Regions from separate parts of the Amycolatopsis umgeniensis genome, predicted to be linked through region 1. Evidence: riboswitches for the same ligand, from Rfam matches in the RefSeq annotation. Region 1 holds a riboswitch; each other region holds the start of a gene.

What was found. Region 1 has a riboswitch for cobalamin ahead of metE (5-methyltetrahydropteroyltriglutamate--homocysteine S-methyltransferase). Riboswitches for the same ligand answer to the same signal wherever they lie in the genome.
Region 2: it holds a riboswitch for cobalamin, as region 1 does, so the genes downstream of both, HDA45_RS01250 (CoA-acylating methylmalonate-semialdehyde dehydrogenase) here and metE (5-methyltetrahydropteroyltriglutamate--homocysteine S-methyltransferase) in region 1, are expected to answer to the same signal.
Region 3: it holds a riboswitch for cobalamin, as region 1 does, so the genes downstream of both, HDA45_RS05635 (prenyltransferase/squalene oxidase repeat-containing protein) here and metE (5-methyltetrahydropteroyltriglutamate--homocysteine S-methyltransferase) in region 1, are expected to answer to the same signal.

Annotation. Positions count from the first base shown of each region.
Region 1 is NZ_JACHMX010000001.1:7,783,292-7,785,547, reverse strand. Features, by position in the region: gene HDA45_RS36325 (ribonucleotide-diphosphate reductase subunit beta) at 1-570, shown strand, start outside; cobalamin riboswitch at 800-1,022, shown strand; gene metE (5-methyltetrahydropteroyltriglutamate--homocysteine S-methyltransferase) at 1,125-2,256, shown strand, end outside.
Region 2 is NZ_JACHMX010000001.1:287,509-289,764, forward strand. Features, by position in the region: gene HDA45_RS01245 (short-chain fatty acyl-CoA regulator family protein) at 1-321, shown strand, start outside; cobalamin riboswitch at 484-669, shown strand; gene HDA45_RS01250 (CoA-acylating methylmalonate-semialdehyde dehydrogenase) at 829-2,256, shown strand, end outside.
Region 3 is NZ_JACHMX010000001.1:1,338,375-1,340,630, reverse strand. Features, by position in the region: gene HDA45_RS05635 (prenyltransferase/squalene oxidase repeat-containing protein) at 1-967, opposite strand, end outside; cobalamin riboswitch at 1,003-1,128, opposite strand; cobalamin riboswitch at 1,210-1,351, shown strand; gene HDA45_RS05630 (prenyltransferase/squalene oxidase repeat-containing protein) at 1,423-2,256, shown strand, end outside.

The DNA.
Region 1 (2,256 bases):
AAGTACACGCAGAACCTGGAGAACCCGGACTTCGAGACCGGCACCCCCGAGGCCGACCAGAACTTCCTGCGTGACCTGGTCGCGTTCTACGTGATCTTCGAGGGCATGTGGTTCTACACCGGCTTCGCGCAGATCCTGTCGCTCGGCCGCCGGAACAAGATGATCGGCATCGCCGAGCAGTACCAGTACATCCTGCGCGACGAGTCGATCCACCTGAACTTCGGCATCGACTGCATCAACCAGATCAAGATCGAGAACCCGCACCTGTGGACCGAAGAGTTCCAGGCCGAGATCCGCGGCATGCTGACCGAGGCGTGCGAGCTCGAGGTCTCCTACGCCCGCGACACCATGCCGCGCGGCATGCTCGGGCTGTCGGCCGAGCTGATCGAGCAGTACATGCACTTCATCACCGACCGTCGGGCGCAGCAGATCGGTCTCCAGCCGATCTTCGGCGAGACGGAGAACCCGTTCCCGTGGATGTCGGAGGCGATGGACCTCAAGAAGGAGAAGAACTTCTTCGAGACCCGCGTCATCGAGTACCAGTCCGGTGGCGCCCTCGACTGGGACTGACCCCGCATCTCGCGTGATCAGACACGTAACTCGCGTGTCTGGACACGGAACTCACGTGATCGAACACGGAACACGCCGGGCGGACTTCCGCCCGGCGTGTTCCGTCTCCAGACACGCGCGTCCCGTCTCTGATCACGCGAGTTCGCCATCTGATCACGCGAGTTCGCCGTTTGATCACGTATGTCGTCCGGTTCATCACATGTCCAGCGGGGCAGTAGCGCGCCTGGGTACGCTTCGGGGCGCTACTGGTTCGCCCGGCCCCCCAGGCCGGTCGAGGTAACAGGGAACCCGGTGTGAATCCGGGACTGCCCCGCAGCGGTATGTGGGAACGAAAGCCGTCACCGTGCGAGACACGGTAAAGCACTGGGGCATGGCGCCCCGGGAAGCGACGGCCGGTAGGAGCGAGCGAGTCGCCCACGAGTCCGAAGACCTGCCCGTGGTGCGCGCGTCGACGGCGTGCGTGAGTCCGGGCCTCGTGGGATGGGCACGACCGAAAACGCGGTCACTCCTGCGCGCGCTCCGGGCTTTGACGACAAGCTCGCGAGGAGAGAGCTGTGACCGAAATCGGCACCACTGTGCTGGGCTACCCCCGGATCGGACCGGACAGGGAGCTCAAGCGTTCACTCGAACGCTATTGGGCGGGCAAGATCGACGAGACCGCGTTGCTGGAGACCGGCCGTGCGCTGCGCACGCGGGCCTGGCGTGAGCTCAAGGACGCGGGCCTGGATTCCGTCCCCTCCAACACGTTCTCCCACTACGACCAGGTGCTCGACACCGCCGAGCTGTTCGGAGCGTTTCCGGAGCGCTTCACGAAGCTCGGTCTCACGCCGCTCGACACCTACTTCGCCGCCGCTCGCGGGGTGCAGGACGCGCCGGCGATGGAGATGACGAAGTGGTTCGACACGAACTACCACTACATCGTCCCCGAACTCGGGCCGGACACCGCGTTCTCGGTCGCCGGTTCCAAGCCGCTCGACGAATACCGCGAAGCCCGCGCGATCGGCGTCGAGACCCGGCCGGTGCTCGTGGGCCCGGTGACGTTCTTGCTGCTCGCGAAGGCCACCGAGACCGCTCCTGAGGGCTTCCGCCCCCTGGACCTGCTCGACAACCTCCTCGACGGCTACGTCGAACTGCTGCGCCGCCTGCACGACGAAGGCGTCGAGTGGGTCCAGTTCGACGAGCCCGCCTTCGCCGGGGACCGCACCGAGCCGGAGCTCAACGCGCTCATCCGCGCCTACCACCGGCTCGCGAAGGAGACCGCGCGCCCGAAGATCCTGGTCGCCGGGTACTTCGGCGGCCTCGGTCGTGGACTGGGTGTCCTCGCCCGCTCCCCGATCGACGCCCTCGCCGTCGACCTCGTCACCGATGAGTCCTTTGTGGACGCCGTCGCGGCCGAGCCCGCCTTGCGCGACAAGGAGGTCTTGGCCGGTGTCGTCGACGGACGCAACGTCTGGCGCACCGACCCGACCCGCGCGCTCAGCCGGGCGGCGACGTTGCTCGGCACCGCGAAGTCGGTCAGCGTCTCGACTTCGTGCTCGCTGCTGCACGTGCCCTACGACGTCGAGCGAGAGGCCGAACTCCACCCACGGCTGAAGGGCTGGCTCGCGTTCGCCAAGCAGAAGGTCGACGAGGTCGTCCTGCTCGGCCGCGCGCTCAAGGAGGAGGGCGTCGACCTCTCCGCGGCCC
Region 2 (2,256 bases), 7.5 Mb from region 1:
ATCCTCACCCAGATCGCCGAACTCCCGGACGGCAAGAAGTACTTCTGGCTCGCCCGCACCGTTTCCCGCGCGGCGGGCGGGCACGGCGATCCCGGCAAGACGTTCGCGATCGGGCTCGGCTGCGAACTCCGGCACGCACGGCGACTCGTGTACTCCGACGGGCTGGCGCTCGGCACCGGCGCGGCCGTCACCCCGATCGGGATGGGGTGCAAGGTCTGCGAACGACCCGCGTGCCCCCAGCGCGCCTTCCCCGCGATCGGGAAACCGATGCGGGTGGACGAGCATTCGTCCAGCCTGCTGCCCTACCCGCCACTCTCGTGAGTGGCGGTTTATCGAGGAGAACGGCAAACCTGGCGTGTTCGTGGCCAGGGCTGGAGGTTCAGCCAGTGTGAGGCGAGGTGTCGCTCGTCGGCCCCGCTCCCACACACCACCACTCACGAGACCCATCGCGCACCTGAGGCGTACGCCACACCCTCGACATAGTCGGACTTCCTACTTTATGGTGTCCACAGGTCTGCGGTGCAGGGAAGCCGGTGAAAATCCGGTGCGGTCCCGCCACTGTGACCGGGGAGCGGCGCTCCTGCAGAGAAGGCCACTGGCGCGAGCCGGGAAGGCCGGAGCCGCCGCGGATCCGGGAGCCAGGATACCGGCCGCAGACGTGTCGTGTTCGTCCACGAGGATGGAGCTGAACGCATGCGGATTCTTCCTGCCTGCGCGAAAGTCGCCGACCCGCCACCACCCCGGCGGTAAGTCGTCCGTACTCCCCTGCCCGGCCGCCGATCGTGGTCACGGGCGGCTCCGTCCTGCGCACTTTCGGAAAGGGCATCCATGAGCACCGAACTCAGTCACTTCGTCGGCGGCAAGCCGGTGGCGGGAACGTCCGGCCGGTTCGCCGACGTCTTCGACCCCAGCACCGGCGCCGTCCAGGCCCGTGTCCCACTCGCCTCGGCCACCGAGGTCGCCGCGGTCGTCGCCGACGCGGCGCAGGCCCAGCTCGAGTGGGCCCGCTGGAACCCGCAGAAGCGGGCCCGGGTGCTGATGAAGTTCGTCGACCTCGTCCGCGCCGAAGAAGACTCCCTCGCCCGCCTGCTCTCTTCAGAACACGGCAAAACCGTCCCCGACGCGCGGGGTGACATCCAGCGCGGTCTCGAAGTGGTCGAGTTCGCCATCGGCATCCCGCACCTGCTCAAAGGCGAGTACAGCGACAGCGCGGGCACCGGCATCGACGTCTACTCGATGCGGCAGCCGCTCGGCGTGGTCGCGGGCATCACCCCGTTCAACTTCCCCGCGATGATCCCGCTCTGGAAGGCCGCCCCGGCGATCGCCTGCGGGAACTCCTTCGTGCTCAAACCGTCCGAACGCGACCCCTCGGTCCCGCTGCGGCTGGCCGAACTCTTCCTCGAAGCCGGCTTGCCGCCGGGCGTGTTCAACGTGGTCAACGGCGACAAGGAAGCCGTCGACGCGCTGCTCACCGATCCTCGCGTCGAGGCCATCGGTTTCGTCGGCTCGTCGTCGATCGCCGAGTACATCTACACGACCGCGGCCGCGCACGGAAAGCGCGCGCAGTGCTTCGGCGGCGCCAAGAACCACATGATCGTGATGCCGGACGCCGACCTCGACCAGGTCGTCGACGCACTGATCGGCGCCGGGTACGGCTCCGCGGGCGAACGCTGCATGGCGATCTCGGTGGCCGTCCCGGTCGGCGAGGCCACCGCCGACGCGCTGGCCGCCCGGCTGACCGAGCGCGTCAAGACGCTCAAGATCGGTGCCTCGCTCGACGAAACCGCCGACTTCGGGCCGCTGGTCACCGCCGAGGCCGTCCAGCGCGTCCGCGACTACATCGACATCGGCGTCGCCGAAGGGGCGAAACTGCTGGTCGACGGTCGCGGGACCACTGTGGACGGTCACGAGAACGGTTTCTTCCTCGGCGGCTGCCTGTTCGACCACGTCACCGCCGACATGCGGATCTACCGCGAGGAGATCTTCGGCCCGGTGCTGTCGATCGTGCGCGCGGCCGACTACGAGGAAGCGCTGCGCCTGCCCAGTGAACACGAGTACGGCAACGGCGTCGCGATCTTCACCCGCGACGGTGACACGGCCCGCGACTTCACCTCGCGGGTGAACACCGGCATGGTCGGGGTCAACGTGCCCATCCCGGTCCCGATCGCGTACCACACCTTCGGCGGCTGGAAGCGCTCCGGTTTCGGCGATCTCAACCAGCACGGACCGGACTCGATCCGGTTCTACACCAAGACC
Region 3 (2,256 bases), 6.4 Mb from region 1:
CGTGCAGGTCGCTCAGCGGAACCCTCGCCAGGCCGAGGATCGCCTGCGCGGTCGCGCGCGGGGCGGTCGCCGGGTTCAGGCCGGTGGCGTCGTAGGCGATCGCACCGCGGTCCGCCTCGGCGCCGGTGCAGCCGGTCTGCAACGACCGCAGGAATTCCCGCGCCTTGACCGCGGCGGCGGGACGGTGGCCCGCCAGCGCTTCGGCGGCGAGGCCGGTGCTGTTGGAGTTCGGCGCGTTCGTGCCGACGCCGAAGCCGCCGTTCGCGTGCTGCTTGGTGACCAGCCAGGAAGTGCCCTCGCCGGCGTTCACCGCGTCACCGGTGGCGCGCAAGGCCTGCACGACCATCGCGGTCGAGTCGACGTCGCTCGCGCACGTCGCTTCCCCGAAGTTCAGCGGGAAACCGCCGTCCGCGCACTGGGTGCCCGCGAGGAACGTCACGGCCGAGGTGGGGGCGCCGGTGGGTGTGCGGTCCAGCGCCAGCAGGGCGAGCGACTGGGTGAAGGCGTTCGAGTAGTCGCCGTACTCGGACCGGTCGGAGAACCGGCCGGACGGCGTGAGCAGCGAGAGCAGTCCCGCCTTGAGGTCGACGCCGCCGAACGACGCCGGGTTCTTGCCCCGGATCTGCGCGGCCAGCAGCAGTTTGGCGTGCGCGCCCGCGTAGGCCTCGGTGCCGCTGCCGACGTAACCCGTGGTGATCTCCGGCTTCGCCAGCCACGTGATCGCCTTGCCGGCGTTCGTGTCCGACACCCCGGCCGCGGCGAACGCGAAGATCGCGTCGATCGTCAAGCCCTGGTCGGGGAACTTCTGGCCGCCGAAGTCGGCCTCGAACCTTTCCCCGTCGGTCATCTGCCTGGCGAGCCAGCCCGCGGCGGCGTCCGCCTTGTTGTGGGTGGCCGCGGTCGCCGCCGGAGCGGCGACCAGTCCGATGCCGCACAGCATGGCGACAGCGAGGACCAAACGTCTCATGAGAACCCTTTCCCGCATTTCCACGACAGGAGTCGGTGGTGACACCGCGCGACGTGGGTGACCGGGCTCGCCCGAAAGGGCATACCGTTGCGGGACAGCGCCGGACTCTCACCGGACTTCCCCCACGACCGCGCTGATTGACGATCCGAAGAGTCTCATCCCGGTCAAGCGCCGGGGTACCGCCGGGCGCGACTCTCGATGTGATCCTGGCAACCGACCTGGTCAGCGGTGCCTGTCGCGAGTGATCGGGTGTTAACCTCGGCGGGCTCGACAACTGAACAACGCCGCCCGTGACGGGGAAGCCGGTCGAAATCCGGCGCTGTCGCGCAACCGTGGGCCCTTCACCAGGGCGAGCCGGGGTACCGCACGGGTGGATGAACGAACCACTGTCGCGATCAACAGGGGTGACTCCGGCGCCCCCGCGCCTGTCCTCCGCCATGCCGCAAGGAGGAGCCATGCGCCGCGGGTACTTGGCCGCATCGGCGTTCGCCGTCAGTGTCGGCGTGGTCGCCGCCCTGCTCACCGGGACGGCGACGGCCGCGAACGATCCCGACGCGGCGAAGGCGAACTCTCGCTGGCTCGCGACGAAGCTGAAGCCGGACGGCACGCTCGAGAACCCCAACGGCGGCGAACTGCCCGACCACGGCCTGATGATCGACGTGCTGCTCTCGATGTACGCCTCGGGCGAGGGTGCGAAGGCCGAGCCGATCGTGAAGTTCCTCGACGAGCAGGGCCACGCCACCGACTACTTCACCTGGGACGGCCTCGTCCCCGGCGCAGGCTACGACCAGGTCATCGTCGGCGGCGCCGCGGCCAAGACGCTGGTCGCCGCGCAGGCCTCCGGCCACGACCCGCGGAACTTCGACGGCTACGACATGGTCGCCGAGACCAAGGCCGCGATCATGCGCAAAGGCCCGGACAAGGGCCGGATCAGCGACTACTCGAAGAACCCCGACCTCGCCGACTCCGTGAGCAACAACGCGAACATGTTCGGCCAGTCGCTCGGCGTCATCGGGCTCGCCGCGGCGGGTGAGAATGACCAGCTCGCCATCGACAAGCTACTGACCCAGCAGTGCTCCGAGGGCTACTTCCGCATCTTCTTCGGCTACATCAAGACGACCGAGACCGGCGATCACGTCACGTCGAACGGCTACAAGATCTCCTCGTGCGACGAGGGCAAGACGATCGACCAGTCCCCGTCCGACGGTGACACCACCGGCCTCGCGCTTTCGGCGATGCTGGCCGCGCGGAAGGCGGGCGCGGGCGGACTCGACGCCCCGATCGCCAAG